Regions from separate parts of the Veillonella sp. ICM51a genome, predicted to be linked through region 1. Evidence: riboswitches for the same ligand, from Rfam matches in the RefSeq annotation. Region 1 holds a riboswitch; the other holds the start of a gene.
The links. A riboswitch is a leader RNA that binds a small molecule or an ion and turns the genes downstream of it on or off. The one in region 1 is predicted to bind thiamine pyrophosphate.
Positions count from the first base shown of each region.

Region 2: another riboswitch for thiamine pyrophosphate. It lies ahead of thiC (phosphomethylpyrimidine synthase ThiC); the one in region 1 lies ahead of cytX (putative hydroxymethylpyrimidine transporter CytX).

Region 1 covers NZ_JAPX01000036.1:99,188-108,473, reverse strand. Annotated here, with positions in the region: gene modA (molybdate ABC transporter substrate-binding protein) at 1-194, shown strand, start outside; gene modB (molybdate ABC transporter permease subunit) at 293-961, shown strand; gene HMPREF1504_RS06670 (ATP-binding cassette domain-containing protein) at 970-1,599, shown strand; gene cytX (putative hydroxymethylpyrimidine transporter CytX) at 1,645-2,844, opposite strand; TPP riboswitch at 2,897-3,002, opposite strand; TPP riboswitch at 3,084-3,178, shown strand; gene thiD (bifunctional hydroxymethylpyrimidine kinase/phosphomethylpyrimidine kinase) at 3,242-4,087, shown strand; gene thiM (hydroxyethylthiazole kinase) at 4,089-5,603, shown strand; gene rbr (rubrerythrin) at 5,781-6,326, opposite strand; gene HMPREF1504_RS06645 (DUF951 domain-containing protein) at 6,931-7,134, shown strand; gene selD (selenide, water dikinase SelD) at 7,144-8,175, shown strand; gene yedF (sulfurtransferase-like selenium metabolism protein YedF) at 8,263-8,862, shown strand; gene HMPREF1504_RS06630 (DUF3343 domain-containing protein) at 8,914-9,171, shown strand; gene HMPREF1504_RS06625 (Fic family protein) at 9,250-9,286, shown strand, end outside.
Region 2 covers NZ_JAPX01000033.1:6,750-16,035, reverse strand. Annotated here, with positions in the region: gene HMPREF1504_RS05725 (phosphatidylglycerophosphatase A) at 23-535, shown strand; gene HMPREF1504_RS05720 (cysteine hydrolase family protein) at 539-1,084, shown strand; TPP riboswitch at 1,142-1,248, shown strand; gene thiC (phosphomethylpyrimidine synthase ThiC) at 1,328-2,632, shown strand; gene HMPREF1504_RS05710 (superoxide dismutase) at 2,795-3,424, shown strand; gene HMPREF1504_RS05705 (DUF438 domain-containing protein) at 3,674-5,230, shown strand; gene HMPREF1504_RS05700 (MalY/PatB family protein) at 5,305-6,498, opposite strand; gene HMPREF1504_RS05695 (NAD(P)-dependent oxidoreductase) at 6,784-8,142, shown strand; gene HMPREF1504_RS05690 (helix-turn-helix domain-containing protein) at 8,354-8,656, shown strand; gene HMPREF1504_RS05685 (lactate utilization protein) at 8,653-9,286, opposite strand, start outside.

The DNA.
Region 1 (9,286 bases):
CGGATGCTATTGCAGCCGGTGATGCAGTTGAAATTGCTGCAGTAACACCTGCAGATTCTCATGATCCTGTTATATACCCTATCGGTATTATTAAGAAATATGATAATGCTTTGGCTCAAGATTTCTATACATACGTAATGAGCCCAGAGGGCCAAAAAGTATTGGAAAAATATGGATTCTCTACGTCTAAATAAGAATTTAACGCTAGCTTTTAGGGCTAGCGTTTTCTTATGATACAATAGAGTTATAATTTATTATCCGGCAGAGATTCGGTAAAGAAAGGAGGCCCGATATGAGTCCATTTTGGTTGTCATTGTGGGTGGCGAGTTTAGCGCTAGTTATTGTTATATTGACTGGCTTAGCTGCTTGTTACTGGATGAATCGATGTAAGTGGAGTGGTATCGCTGTTCTAGATGCCCTAATAACATTGCCGCTCGTGTTGCCTCCAGTAGTAGTTGGCTTTGCTTTGCTTATGGTATTTACACCGGGCTATACATTCGGCGCTTGGTTAGAATCACATGGTTTAGGCGTCGTATTTACTGCAGCAGGTGCCGTTGTGGCATCTTCTGTTATTGCCTTTCCTTTGTTTTATCAAACGGTGCGGTCCGCATTGCAGTCTGTAGACCATAATATGGAGGACGTAGCACGTACATTAGGCGCTTCAGAGCTGCGTATATTTTTTACAATCTCTGTACCATTGGCATGGAAGGGGATTTTAACGGGCAGCATATTGGCATTTTGTCGTGCTATGGGTGAGTTCGGTGCTACCATATTAATCGCAGGTAATATTCCTAAAATTACGCGTACCATGCCACTTGCTATCTATTCCTATGTAGAGGCAGGACAGTACATGGATGCCTTTGAACTCGTTATTTACATTTGTGTGCTTACATTAACGCTATTGAGCGGTATTCACATCCTTACAAAAGGATCCTTGTTCCGTAATTTAGGGCGTAATTAGGAGGGACTATGATTACATTTTCTTTTACCATAGCAAGACCTTCTATGATTGTGAAAGCCGATGGTACTTTAGCTTCAGGAATTACGGTGTTAACCGGTTCATCTGGAAGTGGTAAAAGTACGTTTATTAAATGTATTGCAGGGTTAGTGAAACCTACAACTGGTATCATTCGATGCGATGAACGAACATGGGTTGACCGAGATCAAAATATATGGGTGCCAGCTCAAGAGCGTCAGGTAGGATATATGCCACAAGGCAATATCGTATTTCCTCATTTATCCGTGGAACACAATATTACATATAGTAAACGAGGCACACCTGATATGTGTGATTCTCTATTAAAACGTTTAGGATTAGAAAAATACCGTAACACTAAGGCGGGGCGCTTATCTGGTGGTGAACAACAACGTGTGGCTTTAGGTCGTGCACTCTATTCAAAACCAACTATATTGCTTCTTGATGAACCTTTATCTGCATTAGATTGGAACCTTCGGAAACAAGTGCGTGTGGATCTGGTTTCCATCATTCGTGAATGGGACGTGCCATGTGTATGGGTGACCCATGATGAAAGCGAAGCTGATGCAGTTGGTGATAGACACTGGAACTGTGAAGACGGACAAATTATTATACCTGAATAGTAAAACACCTTCATAAGCATGATTGCTTATGAAGGTGTTTTTGTTTTAGTGTTGTTTTATTTCGACAGATGAGTTTTCTGTATGACTTATGAAGCCAACGATAGCTGTAACGACAAATGCCATTGTAAAGGCTGGTAATGTAGCACCTATTGTGCTTTCACTATGTAACATATAGTGGTATAAACCAACGGATACGGCCCAAATAAGACCTCGTACGAGATAAGCGGATAATGTTTGTACTTGTTGGCGATTGATAAAGTAGTCCGCCAAAAGAATGGCAATCATCGGCGCAAATACAGAGCCGATGAGGTATAGGAAGTCTGTAATATCATCCATTGGATATAGAATGGCAGCGATGGTGCCGACAATAGTTACGATGACGGCGATGCCTTTACTAGATGCACTCTTGTAGATAGTCGTACTAGATACGCCTGCAGAGTAAGCGTCCATAAAGGTTGTAGTTACGGTAGAGAAAATAATAACGATGAGGCCCGCAAGGCCAAGTCCTGCATTCATCATGATAGTAATGATGGAGTCGCCGCCGCCAAAGATAGCGGCACTAAGACCTAAGGTGTACATAACGATACTTGTTACAGTGTAGACTGTAGCACTTGTAAGTGATGCGGAGAAAGGTTTTTTACTTTCACGGGTATAATCACTGATGAGAGGTAGCCAAGATAGTGGCATGGCGATAGATAATTCAAGGGCAGCGATGAAACTCATGTTACCGCTAGTTAGAATGACACCTTCACTAGGCCACTGCGATATCATGTGAGCACCCATGTAAAGGGTGAGGCCTAACAATAGAACGGATACGATAGCTTGAATATAGCCCGTATTGTGGAGGCCAATGAAAAGCCACAAGATGACAAGCGCGCCAATAGCTATCGTCCAAATTATAGGAGATAGAGGTGCTAGTTCTTGTAAGGCTAGCATAGCATCGTAGATCATGATGCTAGTCCAGCCGATAAGTTGAAGCATATTTAAAAAGGCAAAGCCTTTAGCCCCTAGTGGGCCAAAGCTGAAGGCGGTAGTATTCATACTGCCTTGCCGCAAACGTCCACCGATGAGGCCAGCCCCAAAGAGCAGTATGCCGCCGATGATATGTCCTAAGATGATGGCATATAGACCTTGGGTGAGTCCTAAGGGGGCCAGATAGGTTCCTGTCATAATTTCCGCTATAGATAGAGCGGCACCAAACCATATCATGGCGAACTGTGGTTGTGTAATGTGTGTGTCTTTCATACGTCCTCCTTGCCAAGGAGTCATAGAAAAAGCCGAGTTCATAGGAACTCGGCTATTAATCCTCTATGTTCCCTACGTTGGCATTATCCAAATCAGGTTATGGGTTAAAGCATTAGCTTACTCTCAGCCCACTCATGTGAGCACCCCGTTATGGCTTCATTATAGGCTGTTAAGAGAACCCCGTCAATTATTTTCTTGCATAGATTGTATAATGATGTTATAACTAGAGTATAAAAATATATTGCCACTAGGGGTGCTTTTGCTGAGATTGACCATTCAAAACCCTAGACCTGATCCAGATAATACTGGCGTAGGAAAGTGGAGTGCAACATAATACTAAACTATTACGAGACCATTCCATTTGGAGTGGTCTCGTTTTTATATGTTTGGAGGTATTATGAAATTACATACTGCATTGACAATTGCTGGTACTGACCCAAGCGGTGGCGCTGGCATTATGGCTGATTTAAAATCTTTTCAAAGCCGTAACGTATACGGCATGGCCGTGGTTACGTCCGTGGTAGCTCAAAATACAACGGGTGTTCATCACGTAGAACATCTATCCTTAGAGAGTATAGAAAAACAGTTACACGATGTGTACTCAGATATTATGCCCCAAGCTGTTAAGACGGGCATGATTGCCTTGCCGGAGATGATGGATCTCATCTATCCTTATGTGAGTAAGGGAATTCCGTATGTAATGGATCCCGTTATGATTGCCACTAGCGGTGATCGACTCGTATCAGATGAGGCGGTACATTTCTTAAAATCTAAACTGATTCCTACCGCAACGGTTATCACTCCAAATCGCAGTGAGGCAGAGGTCTTAGCCGATATGTCTATCACTTGTGAAAGCGATATCACAACGGCGGCCAATCGTATCTTACAAGACTTAGGTCCTCAAGTGGTCATCATTAAAGGCGGGCACATCGGTGAAGATGCAACGGATTATGCTTTCACTAAAGATGGTAATATTCGTACGTGGACGAGCCCCAAATATGATACGGTGCATACTCATGGTACGGGCTGTACCTTCTCAGCGGTTATTACAGCGGAGCTTGCTAAAGGCCGTGATGTAATGGATGCCATCGGTATTGCCAAGGACTATATTGCTCTTGCTATTAAGTACAATCCAGCGTTAGGCAATGGGTGTGGCCCAGTTAACCACATGGCCTATGGTTTATTGGCGAATGGAACTGAAACAATGGATGAGCTTTTGAAAAACGATGAGAGGAGACTGTAATATGACTCATGAAAATCCATATATGACTGGCCAAACAGGGACAGAACTTAATATATTAGAAACATTGCGTCATCGAAATCCTCTCGTGATTTGTATTACCAATGATGTGGTACGAACCTTTACTGCTAATGGACTACTAGCCATTGGAGCATCGCCCATCATGAGCGAATGTAGTGAAGATTTAAAGGATCTTATTGTGTATGCATCAGCACTGCTCATCAATATTGGGACACTTACACCTGAGAAGGTTGGTTACTATAAAGAGGCTATTAAACTAGCGAAGGAATATGATGTACCAATTATTCTTGATCCTGTGGGCTGTCATGCAGGAGCTTACCGATTGTCGGTGGTCTTAGATTTGATTAAGACTGGTTCTATTTCGTTATTACGAGGCAATCAAAGCGAAGTTAAGGCTGTTTATGATGTACTGAGTTCTGATAATAAGGATGAAAACTCTCCGTTAGGTAAGGGCGTTGATGGGGCACAGGTAGCGGATAGTGCCATTATCGCATATCGTTTAGCGCGTCTTATTAACTGTCCTGTAGTAGCAACGGGCGAAGAGGATTATGTATCTGATGGAACTCGAGTCTTTGCAGTGCCTCATGGTCATTCGATTATGACTGCTGTAACGGGAACAGGCTGTCTCTTAGGGGCCGTATTAGCAGCCTTTTTTGGAATTTATGATTCCTTTAAGGATAGCCTATCTACAGGTGAATTTCTTGCCTATGCATTGGCGTATTATGGTTTAGCTGGTGAAAGTGCTGTTAAGGTAAGTGGAATAAAACCAGGTAGCTTTAGCGTAGCCTTTATAGATGCTTTGTATACGCTAGATGATGAGGTGCTTGTATCTGAAAATCGTGTGCAGTCTGTAGTTGTACCAGATCAATTACAAGTGTATTTCGTGTGTGGTACACAAGATACAGAGCTTAACAAAAAACGGTTGCTCGAAATCGTAGAAGATGCTTGTCGTGGTGGTATAACCTGCTTTCAGTTTAGAGAAAAGGGCGATGGTACATTAGAAGGTCAACAGAAGTTAGAACTAGCACAACAGTTACAACATATCTGTGCCAAGTATCATGTGCTCTATATTATCAATGATGATGTAGAGCTAGCGGTCGCTGTTAATGCGGATGGTGTTCACGTAGGGCAAGACGATATGTGCTTAGAAGATGTGCGTACTATCGTAGGTCATAAGGTAGTGGGGATATCCATCCATTCCATAGAGGAACTCCATAAGACAGATGTACTGTATGCTGATTGTGTAGGCGTAGGTCCTATGTATACAACTAGTAGCAAGCCTGATGCGCAAGAACCATGCGGCCCGGAACGTACAGCTGAACTACAGGCAGAAGGATTAACCTTACCATGCGTTGGAATTGGTGGTATTACCAAAGACAATGCAATGGCAGTACTCCGTGCTGGCGCTTGTGGTGTTGCCGTTATATCTGCCATTGCCCATGCAGAAAAGCCTTATGAAGCGGTTCGACAATTTAAAGAATTAGCATCTAGCCTTTAATAGTAAATAGTATGACTTACGACTCTTAATACATATATAACTAATAGAACACAAAAAAGACGATGACCGAAGTCATCGTCTTTTATATTGAGGTTGTCTGTACATACAGTTAGGAAGAACTGCACTTGCAGTATTACATATCTGTATTTAAAATATTATTTTATCTAAACTTATAGATTAGATGGATTCAACGTGGCGTTGGAAGAAAGCTTGTGGGTGAGCACATACTGGGCAAACTTTAGGAGCTTCTTCACCAACGTGAATGTAACCGCAGTTAGCGCAAATCCATGCAACTGGTTGATCGTTGTGGAACACTTTGTTGCCAGAAACACGAGCTGCTAATGCAAGGTAACGAGCTTCATGGCGAGCTTCGATTTTACCAACTTCGCGCATTTTGAAAGCGATAGCAGTGAAGCCTTCTTTTTCTGCTTCGTCAGCGAAATCTTTGTACATTGTAGTGTGTTCATAGTTTTCACCAGCTGCTGCATCGCGAAGGTTAGCTTCGATATCAGCGGAAATGTCGCCACCATGAAGAGCTTTGAACCAAACTTTAGCATGTGCAGATTCGTTGTGAGCTGTTTCTTCGAAATAATCAGCGATTTCGTTCATGCCAGCTTTACGAGCTGCTGCTGCATAATATGTATATTTTTGGAATGCTTGGGATTCACCAGCAAATGCTGTTTGAAGATTTTTTTCAGTGTTAGAACCTTTTAATTCTGCCATTTTAATACTCCTTTGTACTTACATCAAATTTCAAAATTTTTACCTTAGTTATATATTCATAACCACTTGGTTGTGAATGCAATGGTGGGTAACTCACTTGAGTTTAAGTTAAATAAAAACTTATTTATATACTGATTAGATAGACACTTGTCTATATTTGAAAAAAGCACTTACTTATCTTTTAAATGAGTACTTACCTATAGTTGTAAAGAGGCACTTGCCTATAATTTACACCACAATGTTTTTGATTCGTATACTTAACGAATAATCATTGTTGACTATATTGTAACATACTAAATGAGAAATGCAAGTGTTTTTGTAAAAATTTATTTCGAAAATTTTCTAAATGATAAATGTTATCAATGTAGTAAATAAGCGGTTTTTGAAAGTCTGTTAAGTAATGGATTTATTAAAAATAGAATTACTGATAATGAGAATGAGAGTTACATGGAAAATCATTATTGTTTATAGAACTGTTTGTTTTTGGTAACAATTCTGATTAAGCCGATAGATCTTATTAGTCAAAGTGTACTTTTACCTATATTGGAGAACATATTTTAAGTATAATAATATATATATAATAGAAATAGTATAAGGAGGCGCTATGGCGTTTATTAGATATTATGTGGGCGATATAGTACAAATGAAAAAATCGCATCCCTGTGGCAGTGATGAGTGGGAGGTCAAGCGCATAGGTACAGATTTTCTTATCGTTTGTAAAGGTTGTGGTCATCAGTTGTTGATGCCTCGCCCTAAATTTGAAAAGGCAGCGAAGAAAATAGTATCGCGCTTGCCTGAAAATGAATGAGGTAGGACTATGGTGCGACTCACTGATTATGTTACGAGTGGAGGATGCGCGTGTAAGATTGGTCCTCATATATTAGAACGTGTTTTAAAGGCCGTTACACCTGTTACAAATGAACATGTTCTAGCTGATATGACTGGTGCTGATGATGCAGGGGTATATCAAATTTCTGATCAACTTGCCCTTGTACAAACATTGGATTTTTTCACGCCTGTTGTCAATGACCCTACGTTATTCGGTAAAATTGCAGCGGCTAATGCATTGAGCGATGTATATGCGATGGGGGGGATACCCCTAACGGCGATGAACATCGTTGGATTTCCTGTTCCCTTAGTAGAACAAGGCGTATTGACGGATGTACTCAATGGGGCTGCGTCCATTGTTTCTGAATCTGGTGCAGCTATTGTAGGTGGTCACAGCATCGAAAATAAGGAACCTATTTTTGGCATGTCGATCACAGGTCAAGTTAATCCTAATGAGATTTGGAAGAATAAAGGCGCTCGAGTAGGGGATGTATTGGTGTTAACAAAACGTATCGGCACAGGTATTATGAATAATGCGTTGAAAGCTGATTTATTTCCTACTGGTACTGCACAGGCGGTTGCTAGCATGAGTACGTTGAATCGTGTGGCTGCTGAGGTGGCCCATAATTTTACAATTCATGCGTGTACTGATGTGACGGGCTTTAGTCTTATGGGACATTCTGTAGAAATGGCGAGTGCCTCTAATGTAACAATTCATATCAAGACTTATGACATTCCGCTCTTTGATGATGTCATTGACGCGGCTCGAATGGGCCTTGTACCAGCGGCGTCCTATGGCAATCGTAAGGCTATTACAGATGTACAAGTAGATAAAATATTAGATTCTGTGTGGACAGATATTTTATTTGACCCACAAACATCAGGCGGTCTTTTATTCTCTGTGCCTGCTGCAGAAGGACCGGATTTGGTGAAAGCTTTACATGATGTGGGCGTTGAAGGTGCCACTATAGTTGGTGCCGTTGAAAGCTTTAGTGGCTTAGCGGTACGCGTCACTAAATAAGATATATTACAATTTTGATTTTAATAGTATATAGAGTAGTTGTGCGTTGATGCTTTCACAAAATATATAATAATATTGAGGTAAATAATGAGTAATACAAATGAATTAACTGTAGATGTGCGTGGCAGTTTGTGTCCAAAACCTGTGATTGAAACGAAGAAGGTAAGCGATGCAAATCCAGACGCGATTATTACGACCATTGTAGATAATGAGGTGAGTCGCGATAATGTAGAGAAATTTGGGAAGTCTCGTGGCTATGATGTGGCAATTGGACAAGATGGTATAGATTTTTTCATTAAACTTACGCCGAATGTAGAACCTGCACCGGAAATTGGTTGCAAACCTATGAATTATAGTGACCGCATCATTTTGATGACGAAAGATTATCTTGGTGAAGGTAGTGAAGAACTTGGCCGTAATTTGATGAAAACCTTCTGGGTGTGCATGGTTGAAGCCGACATGAAGCCATCTACAATTTATTTCATCAATAGTAGCGTTAAAATGGTAACCAACGATTCTGTTCATTTAGACAATATTAAAAAGTTAGCTGATCTTGGTGTTGAAATTGCTGCATGTGGCATTTGTCTCGACTATTATGGTCTAAAAGATCAAGTGGGGGTAGGCTCTATTACAAACATGTATGCGATTACAGATGCTATCGTTGGGGAAAATCTTGTTAAACTATAATACTCGTATCTATGTTGTAAATGATTAAGCAATATTAGTGGGGGTGAGGCGTTGAACAATAAAAAGTTGCTTGTCGTTTTTACATCCTATTATTTTGGGGATAAAGCAGATAAGATATTAACAGAACTTTCGGTGCCTCACCAACTGATGGCTACACCGCCAGAATTGAATGATATGTGTGGTTTGTCCATTCAAATAGACTTGAATACTGTAGAACAAGTTCAGACTATCCTAAAAGAACATAAGATTAGTAAATCAGGCTTATTTTGGTATGAAAAAGGGAAACCAGTTTTAGCTTATAAAGATTAAATCGATTTTTTAATATCGAAATTTATCTATATATGATAACATTAATATATAAAAATCTTATTGTATAAGGAGATATACATGGTTGATTTTACCTTGCCTCGCGAATATATAGACG
Region 2 (9,286 bases), on a different contig from region 1:
TGTATAATTTTGAGGAGCAATTATGATATCTCAGGAGGAATTAAAGGCGTGTACGTATAATTTATTAAAGGAACGAGGCGTTACCGTTCAGGACATTGCAGATATTGTGATGATGATTCAACAACCATATATTCCTGATTTGACGATGGACGAGTGCGTAGAGAGTGTACAGGCCGTACTTGAAAAACGAGAAACACAAAATGCCATCATTACGGGCATAGAATTGGATAGATTGGCGGAGCAGAAGAAATTATCTGAGCCATTACAAAGTATCATGACTCGTGATGAAGCGTTGTTTGGTATTGATGAAATCCTCGCTTTATCCATTGTGAATTTATACGGATCTATTGGATTTACGAACTATGGTTATATTGATAAGGTAAAACCGGGCATTGTTAAAAATCTAGATAGTCAAGTTGATAGTCATTGCAATACGTTTCTTGATGATTTAGTTGGTGCCGTGGCGGCCGCTGCAGCAGGTCGCATTGCCCATAATACGCCGAATCGGGTGCACCATGTCGTTGTGGAGGGATAGAACATGAACGTTTTAGTCGTAATTGATATGCAACATGATTTTGTGGATGGCTCTCTTGGTTCTCCAGAGGCTCAGGCCATCGTGGATACTGTACGTCAAAAAATTGCATCCTTTGATGGACCAGTTATTTTTACACGAGATACTCACGATACTAATTATCTTGAAAGCCAAGAAGGTCAGCATTTGCCAGTTATGCATTGTGTGAAAGATACGATTGGTTGGCAAATTATGGAGAGCCTCATTACGGCCGCAGAAAAACGCAATACCATCCATCCGTACTTTATCATTGATAAACCTAATTTTGGATCTTCTGAATTGGTTACGCGCTTGCAAGGTATGAATACAGCTGAGCCTATTGAAAGTATAACTTTGGTCGGTGTTTGTACAGATGTGTGCGTTGTGTCGAATGCCATATTGTTGAAAGCTGGCTTGCCAGAGGTTCCTATTCATGTAGATCCTAATTGCTGTGCAGGGGTTACTGAGGAAAGCCATGAAGCAGCATTATTAACTATGCGTCAATGTCAGATTGAAGTAACAGATGATTTGTAATAGAGGTATAGATTGAAATATTAGTTAAATAGTGATATGCTATACACAATTACATAGCAGAGTATGCAAGGGAGCCTATGAGATAGGCTGAGAAAGGGCTGTTAGCACCTGACCTTTGACCTGATCGGGATCATGCCCGCGTAGGAAGCACGCAAAACCATTCAAGGGTATCGATCATATTATATCGATACCCTTTTTCTTGTGTACAAAGCTAAAAGGTTTTATTCAATAGGAGGACATATTATGTTTTACACTCAATTGGAAGCCGCACAAAAAGGCTTTGTTACGGATGCGATGAAAATTGTAGCAGAAAAGGAACGCATGGATGTAGAGCAATTGCGAGCGCTAGTTGCTTTAGGACAAGTTGTTATTCCCTGTAATAAGAATCATACTTGTATCGATCCAGAGGGCATCGGTAAAGCATTGCGCACGAAAATAAATGTGAATCTTGGCACATCCAGAGACGTTACCGATTATGATAGTGAAATAGAAAAGGTAAATTGGGCGATTCAACTTGGTGCTGAATCGATTATGGATTTATCTACTCATGGTGATACACGTATTTTTAGACGAAAATTAACTAGCGAATGTAAAGCCATGATTGGTACTGTACCAGTATATGACAGCGTTATACATCATCAACGGGATTTGGCAGAACTTACTGCTGAGGATTTCTTAGATACTATCCGTCTCCATGCAGAGGATGGGGTGGACTTTGTAACCTTACATTGTGGTATTACGCGTCAAACTATTGAGCAAATTAAAAAGCATAAACGTAGACTCAACATCGTTAGCCGTGGTGGTAGTCTTATCTTTGCATGGATGAGCATGACGGGTAAGGAAAACCCATTCTATGAACATTTTGATGATATTTTAGATATTTGCCGTGAGTATGATGTAACTATTTCTTTGGGTGATGCTTGTCGACCAGGCTGTTTAGCAGATGCTACGGATGTATGTCAAATTGAAGAACTGGTACGACTTGGTGAATTGACTAAACGCGCTCGAGCTAAAGGTGTGCAAGTGATTATTGAAGGCCCAGGTCATGTGCCACTTAACCAAATTCAAGCGAATATGGAAATTGAGGAAACGCTATGTGGCGGAGCTCCGTTTTATGTGTTAGGCCCATTGGTGACAGATATTGCACCTGGCTATGATCATATAACAGCTGCCATTGGTGGTGCTGTGGCGGGCATGCATGGGGCGTCCTTTCTTTGTTATGTAACGCCGGCAGAGCATTTGGCATTGCCTAATGCAGACGATGTGAAAGAAGGTATTATGGCTTTCAAAATAGCAGCCCATGCAGCGGATATAGCACGTGGCATACCAGGTGCCCGTGATAAGGATGATGCGATGGCTGATGCTAGACGCGTACTAGATTGGGAGGCGCAATATGCGTGTGCACTTGATCCTCAACGTGCTCGCAATATTCGTGAAAGCCGAGCTCCAGAGGAGGGGCATAGTGAAACTTGTAGTATGTGTGGTAAATTCTGTGCTGTTCGTAGCATGAATAAGGCTTTGAATAGCGAATATATTGATATTCTGTAATAAATGTTGGTCATATATTGACGTTTATCTATATAGATAGTACAATATGCAAAGAATGATAATTCATATCAATGAAATACCGATGCAGGTGCATCGAATCGCTTTCACAAGAACGATACTAGTTAAGATATCGTTCGTGCCCTAATTAAAAGGAGGACTATTATGAAACCTTTCGAACTCGCACCATTACCATATGCTTATGATTATCTAGAACCTGTTATCGATGCAGAGACGATGAAACTGCATCATGATAAGCATCACCAAGCGTATGTTAATAATTTGAATGCAGCCATCGCTAAATACCCGGATCTTGCCTATGGTTGCGTAGATTGTATTCTCGGCGATATTGCCAATGTGCCAGAGGATATCCGTCAAGCGGTTATCAACAATGGTGGGGGTCATAAAAACCACACCATGTTTTGGGATATCATGACAAAACCTGATACATCTAAATTGCAAGGCCCTTTGAAGGATGCTATCGATGCTGATTTAGGCGGATATGATGCTTTTGTTGAAAGCTTCTCCCAAGCGGCGGCAACACGATTTGGCTCTGGCTGGGCTTGGCTAGTGGTCAACAAGGATGGCAAACTAGAAGTAACCTCTACGGCTAATCAAGATAATCCTCTTTTGGAAGGTAAAACTGCCATTCTTTGTTTAGATGTATGGGAACATGCATATTACTTGCATTACCAAAATCGTCGCCCAGATTATATTAAGGAATTCTTCCGTGTTATCAACTGGGATGCAGTCGCTGAAAACTACGAAAAAGCATTGCAACCTCATCATCAATAAGATGATTGTTAACGAATAGATGATACATCTATGTCCAATTTATGGATTGATTTGTCATCTATTCGTTATTTTTTTGAATAACTTTCAAAAGTATAGCCATGGATACAGATTTTCTAATCGATATCGTTTATCATAGGGTCATAGGTTATTAAAGATGACCTTTCGGAATGTAAATTACCTTATATACGAAAACGTATAGAGGCTACTAACATAAGCAATAAACAATATTTTTGACACGAGGGGATCAAAATGGAAAAGAAATTAGATTTATCAAAATCCGTATATGATTTGGTACAAGAATATCCAGAGGTTATAGATATTATGAAAGGATTGGGCTTCACAGAAATTACCAATAAGGTGATGCTCCATTCCGTTGGCAAAATTATGACTATCCCTAAAGGGGCTAAGATGAAGGGCATCTCTATGATGGATATTGTAGGGGCCTTTATGAAAGCTGGTTTTACATTAGAAGGTGATATGCCCAACCTACACGGTGATGATGTAGCATCTGCTAAGGATGTTCCTGTTGAGGCACCAGCCACTCAAGATGAGGAACCTAAGGCTAGTGAAAATACAGAAGCTAACGCAGAGGATACTGTACCCGATAGCGAACGGGTAGAGCAATTAAAAGGCTTCTTAAAACGCTTAGGTACAGGGGAAGCCCTTGGCGATGTGCGCAAAGATTTTGCCAGCCAATTTAAACATGTAGAAGCCAGTGAAATCATGAAAGCTGAACAAGGCCTTATGCGCGAAGGTACACCTCTAGAAGAGGTACAACAATTATGCGACCTTCATTCCGCTTTGTTCCACGGTTCTACCATTCATGAACAAATGGAAGAAGAGCATGCGAAGGTTGAGGCTGCTTTAGAAGCTCAAGATAAGAAACAAACGGTAACAACGCTTGTAGAAACGATAGGCCATCCGCTCAACCAAATGACGGAAGAAAATAAGGCGCTTAATGATTTGATTGAAGAGCTTCGTCCTAAAGTGGCCGATAAAACGGCAACCGTTGATGATGTAAATAGAGTGCGTCAATTATCCGTTCACTATGCTAAAAAAGGCGATTTGTTATATCCAAAATTAAAGGTGGATTATGCTATCGGTGGCCCATCCATGGTTATGTGGACTGTTGATGGCGATATTCGAGACCAATTGGGTGATTTGGCAAAATCTAGTCAAAGTGTAGATGATTGGTATAGACGTTTTGATGAGCTTCTTACACGTGCTCAAGAAATGATCTACAAAGAACAAAATATCTTGTTCCCTATCTGTGCGGAAAACTTTACAACTCAAGATTGGTACCAAATCTATAAGGATACTGCACAATATGAGGAAATCTTTGGTGTAAAACGCATTGCTTGGCCAGAGGCTGATGCGGCATTAGCTACACAAACTAGAAAATCAAGTGGTGATGACAATACCATCGGTTTAATTGGTGGTACGTTAACTGTAGATCAACTCGATGCTATGCTTAACACAATGCCTATGGAAGTAACTTTCGTTGACCATGAAGACATTAACCGTTATTTTAACGACGGCGAAAAGGTCTTTAAACGCCCTACTACGGCAATCGGTCGCGATGTATTCTCCTGTCATCCACCTAAGGTAGAACCTATCGTGCGCGGTATCATCGATTCCTTCCGTAAAGGGGACCGCGATAATGTGGCCGTATGGCTTGAAAAACAAGGCCGTCCATTCTATGTAAACTACATGGCGGTTCGCGACAAAAATAAGAAATACCTTGGCACATTGGAACTCGTACAAGATATGCAATTTGCAAAGGACCATTTCTCAAGATCTAAATAAGAAATCCTATATACGAAAATATGACAAAAGGCTGCTCTAGAACTGATGCTAGAGCAGCCTCTTTATACGTAGGACTAAGAACGGATATGGTCGATGATGCTGTGCGTAGCTGTTTTGATATTAGCTAGGCTCGTGGCTAAGTTAACTCGTACAAAGGTGGCGTAGTTTTTACCGCCAAACCATTCGCCAAAGCTTGGCGCGATACGGCATTGATGTTCGAATAGGTCGTGCATATCTTCAGGTTTTACATAGGCACCGAAATCTATCCACGCCAAATAGGTGCCGTCCATAGGGCTGATGCGAAGCTTTGGTAGGGCTGAGAGTAGTTCATCGCATAGATATTCGTAGTTTTCGCGGATGACAGCGCATACATCGTCTAGCCACGCCTCTGCCTCTGGATGGGTATAGGCCGCAGTGATAGCCGTTTCTGCGATGACATCTGCATCCGTGTGGTACACTTGCGCCTTATAGGCGTTATATTGAGTGCGTAATGTCTCGTTGGGAATCATCACTTCCGCCTGATGTAAGCTGGCCATGTTAAACGATTTTGACACAGATGACATGGTTATCATATGGTCTGCATAATGACCGTTGGATACGGATAGTGCGGGCGTAAATGGTGTGGAACCGGTAATAAGGTCTTGATGGATTTCGTCGCTTATGATGAGCACATTGTGACGCTGACAAATGCTAAATAATCGGTCCATTTCTTCTTCGGTCCACACGTGTCCCACAGGATTATGGGGATTGCAGTGGATGAAAACCTTCACATCGTTTTGACTAATGGCGGACTCGAATGCATCGTAATCAACAGTATATCCATTGGTCGTCGTGCGATGTAATGGCACTGCAACGATGTGTCTGTTTGCATCATTGGCACGGGCATCGAAGGCTCCGTACACGGGCGTAAGGACTGTAATGGCATCGTTTGGTTTGGTGAAAGCCCCAATACACCACATGATACCGGTAATAACATTGGGGGCGCTAGTGATCCAGTCTTGTTCAATAGTGCAGTTGTGACGGCGTTTGTGCCAATGTATGACAGCTTCTATATAATTTGGATTTGTCATGGTATAACCTAGAGGATTGTTTGTTACATAGTTACAAATGGCCTCTTGTATGCATGGTGGTGTTATAAAGTCCATATCTGCCACCCAGAGTGGTAGTAGGTCGGTGCGACTAAATTTTAAATATTCGCCGTCCCATTTGCGGGAATGAGAACCGCGGCGGTCTATGTAGTATGTTTCAGTAAATTCTGTAGTGTTCATAGGAATACCTCATTTATGTTGCCTTATGTATGTATTATAGCAATAAATGTATATAAAATAAGCATATTGTAGCTCAGCTTCTTGACGGAGCTCGCTTTCACAATTTAAAATGTACTATAGAATAGTGTGTGTCTCACCAGTGACCACACGTCTATCGAATGGTTACAAAAGATAAATGTTAGCAGCATGTGGCGGCGTCCCTATGTGAGAGGGCTCATCGGACAGCTTAGGTGCATGCAACGCTGTATAAGTATAGTACTGGATCCTTGTTAGGAGGCATGTGCCATGAGTAACGAATTAAAACCACTTCATTTTGATGCGGATTATACGATGGAGGAGGCGCTCGCTGAGGCGAAACGTTGTCTAAATTGTCCAAAACCTTTGTGCCGCATGGGCTGTCCGATTGAAAACGAGATTCCTCGTTTTATCCAAGCCATCGCGCGCGGTAACTTTGGCTTAGCCAACGATATCTTGGCGGAACGTACAAACTTGCCAGCTATCTGTGGTCGCGTGTGCCCACGCGAAAATCAATGCGAAGGCAACTGCATCATGAATAAGGCTAAGAAACCGCCTATCAACATCGGTAAATTGGAACGTTTTGCTGCCGATTTTGAAAGCATCAATGGATTGCGCAAACCTAAGAAAATTAAACAAGATCTCGGTAAAGTAGCCGTTGTCGGTTCCGGCCCTGCAGGCTTGTCCGTTGCAGGCGACGTAGCAAAACTCGGCTATGATGTCACTGTATTTGAAGGTCAATCCGAACCAGGCGGCGTACTCTTATTCGGTATTCCTGAGTTCCGTTTGTCCAAGTCCGTTGTACGTCGTGAAATCGCCCGTCTTGAAGGCTTAGGCGTTAAATTCGTATGTAATACATTCATCGGCCAAGATAAATCCTTGGATGATCTATTTGCAGAAGGCTTTGATACCATCTTCATCGGTACGGGTACACATATTCCTCAAGAAGTACGTATGGAAAACGATCAAATTACAGGCGTATTCCAAGCAATGTACTTGTTAACAAATGTACAATTGGTAGAAAATGGTGAGCTTGAAGAAAAAGCGATTCCTGTGAAGAAAGGGGACCGCGTTGTTATCATCGGCGGTGGTAACGTAGCGATGGATGCGGCTCGTACATGCGTACGTCTAGGCTGTGAATCTGTCACTGTTGCATACCGTCGTAGCCAAGAACAAATGCCAGCCTTGTTATCTGAATACGAAGAAGCCCGTGCCGAAGGTGTTCAATTCCAATGGTTCGCATCTCCAGTTGGTGTAGAAGGTAAAGACAAGGTAGAAGGCTTTAAATACGAAGTAATGGCCCTTAATGACGATGGTGCGGGTATCCACGGCACAGGTAAATACCAAGTGATGCCTGTCGATAAGATCATCATCGCTGCTGGTCATAAACCTAATGCACGCCTCGTTGGGGAAGGTAACAACCTTCGCGTAGACGAAAAAGGCTATATCATCACATCCGAAGAACCATACGGCATGACAAGCCGTGAAGGTGTATTCGCCGGTGGTGACGTAGTACATAAACCAGCCACTGTAGTACTCGCTATGCGCGAAGCTAAAAAAGCCGTTGATGGCATGGTTAAATACATGGAAATCAAACGTGCTATGGCTATTGCAGAAGAGCATAAATAAGACTTTTATGTACAAGAATATACATGTATGTATGTTTAAGCATAATTTTATAACATAATATGAATAAAAATCCCTTGCGATATGAATGTATCGCAAGGGATTTTCTATTATATGTCATCACAATTCAAGTTGCTATGGTCCCTCTTAATTGGTTGCCGTATTGTGGAGGCAAAGAGTTGTTATTAAGGATAGTATAGAAAGTGAGGTTTCTATGATGTATGATATCGTATGTAGTGAAACACAGTCAGAAAAGGCTATCCAACACTTAGGCGTTCTCATTCTCTTATGGCGCCGCCACTATCATATAACTCAACAAGAGTTAGCTAAGCGAACGGGATTGTTACAGTCCTATATTAGCGGACTGGAAAAGGGGAATATAGACCCTCGTATATCTACGCTGTGTAGGATAGTCAATGGCTTTGATAATATGCCCTTAGATACATTTTTTGGAGGCCCTGACTTAGGCTTTATCGACTTTCACGGCATAGAACATCGACATATAGAATTTCATTAAAATCCTAAATCCTCGTTGATGATAATAACCTCCATAGTTTGCATGTTGCGCATTTTCTTGTAATAAATCGTTAAGGCATTACAAATCCTGTCAGGCGAACCACAGTCGTAGCATTTTTCTTCCAGCTTGGCACAAGGATTGAGGGAACTTTTTTTATTTTTTTTGCTGTTCAGTGGTGCCGCCACATTGCGCGCCCGGTAGATGGCAGAGGCCAAGTCAGGCGTAATTTTGTTACGTCCTAGTACGAAAAAGACCTCTTGTGATCCGAATAGAGAGGCCGCTACACGGTTGCCAGTACCATCGATGTTGACCATTTCACCCGTTTGCGCTAAGGCGTTAACAGAGGTTAAAAATACATCGCGCCCCATGGTGCGTAGCGCTGTATCGCGGAAACTTTCACCAGGAAGAGGTCGCTGAATATCTGTTATGTCATCGTTGACCTGGGACAAAGCATCATGAACCTTGAGTTCCAATAAGGTGCGTGAATCACCGATAGCCACTCGTTTATGTTGAATGCGAGACTGTAAATAGGCCACTGCGTCAGCGCCTGTTTCAAAATAATGGACCACGAAGTTGTTGCGTTCTAAGGCTTTGATGGTTTTCTCTATATCGATGGGGGCATCGTTGATT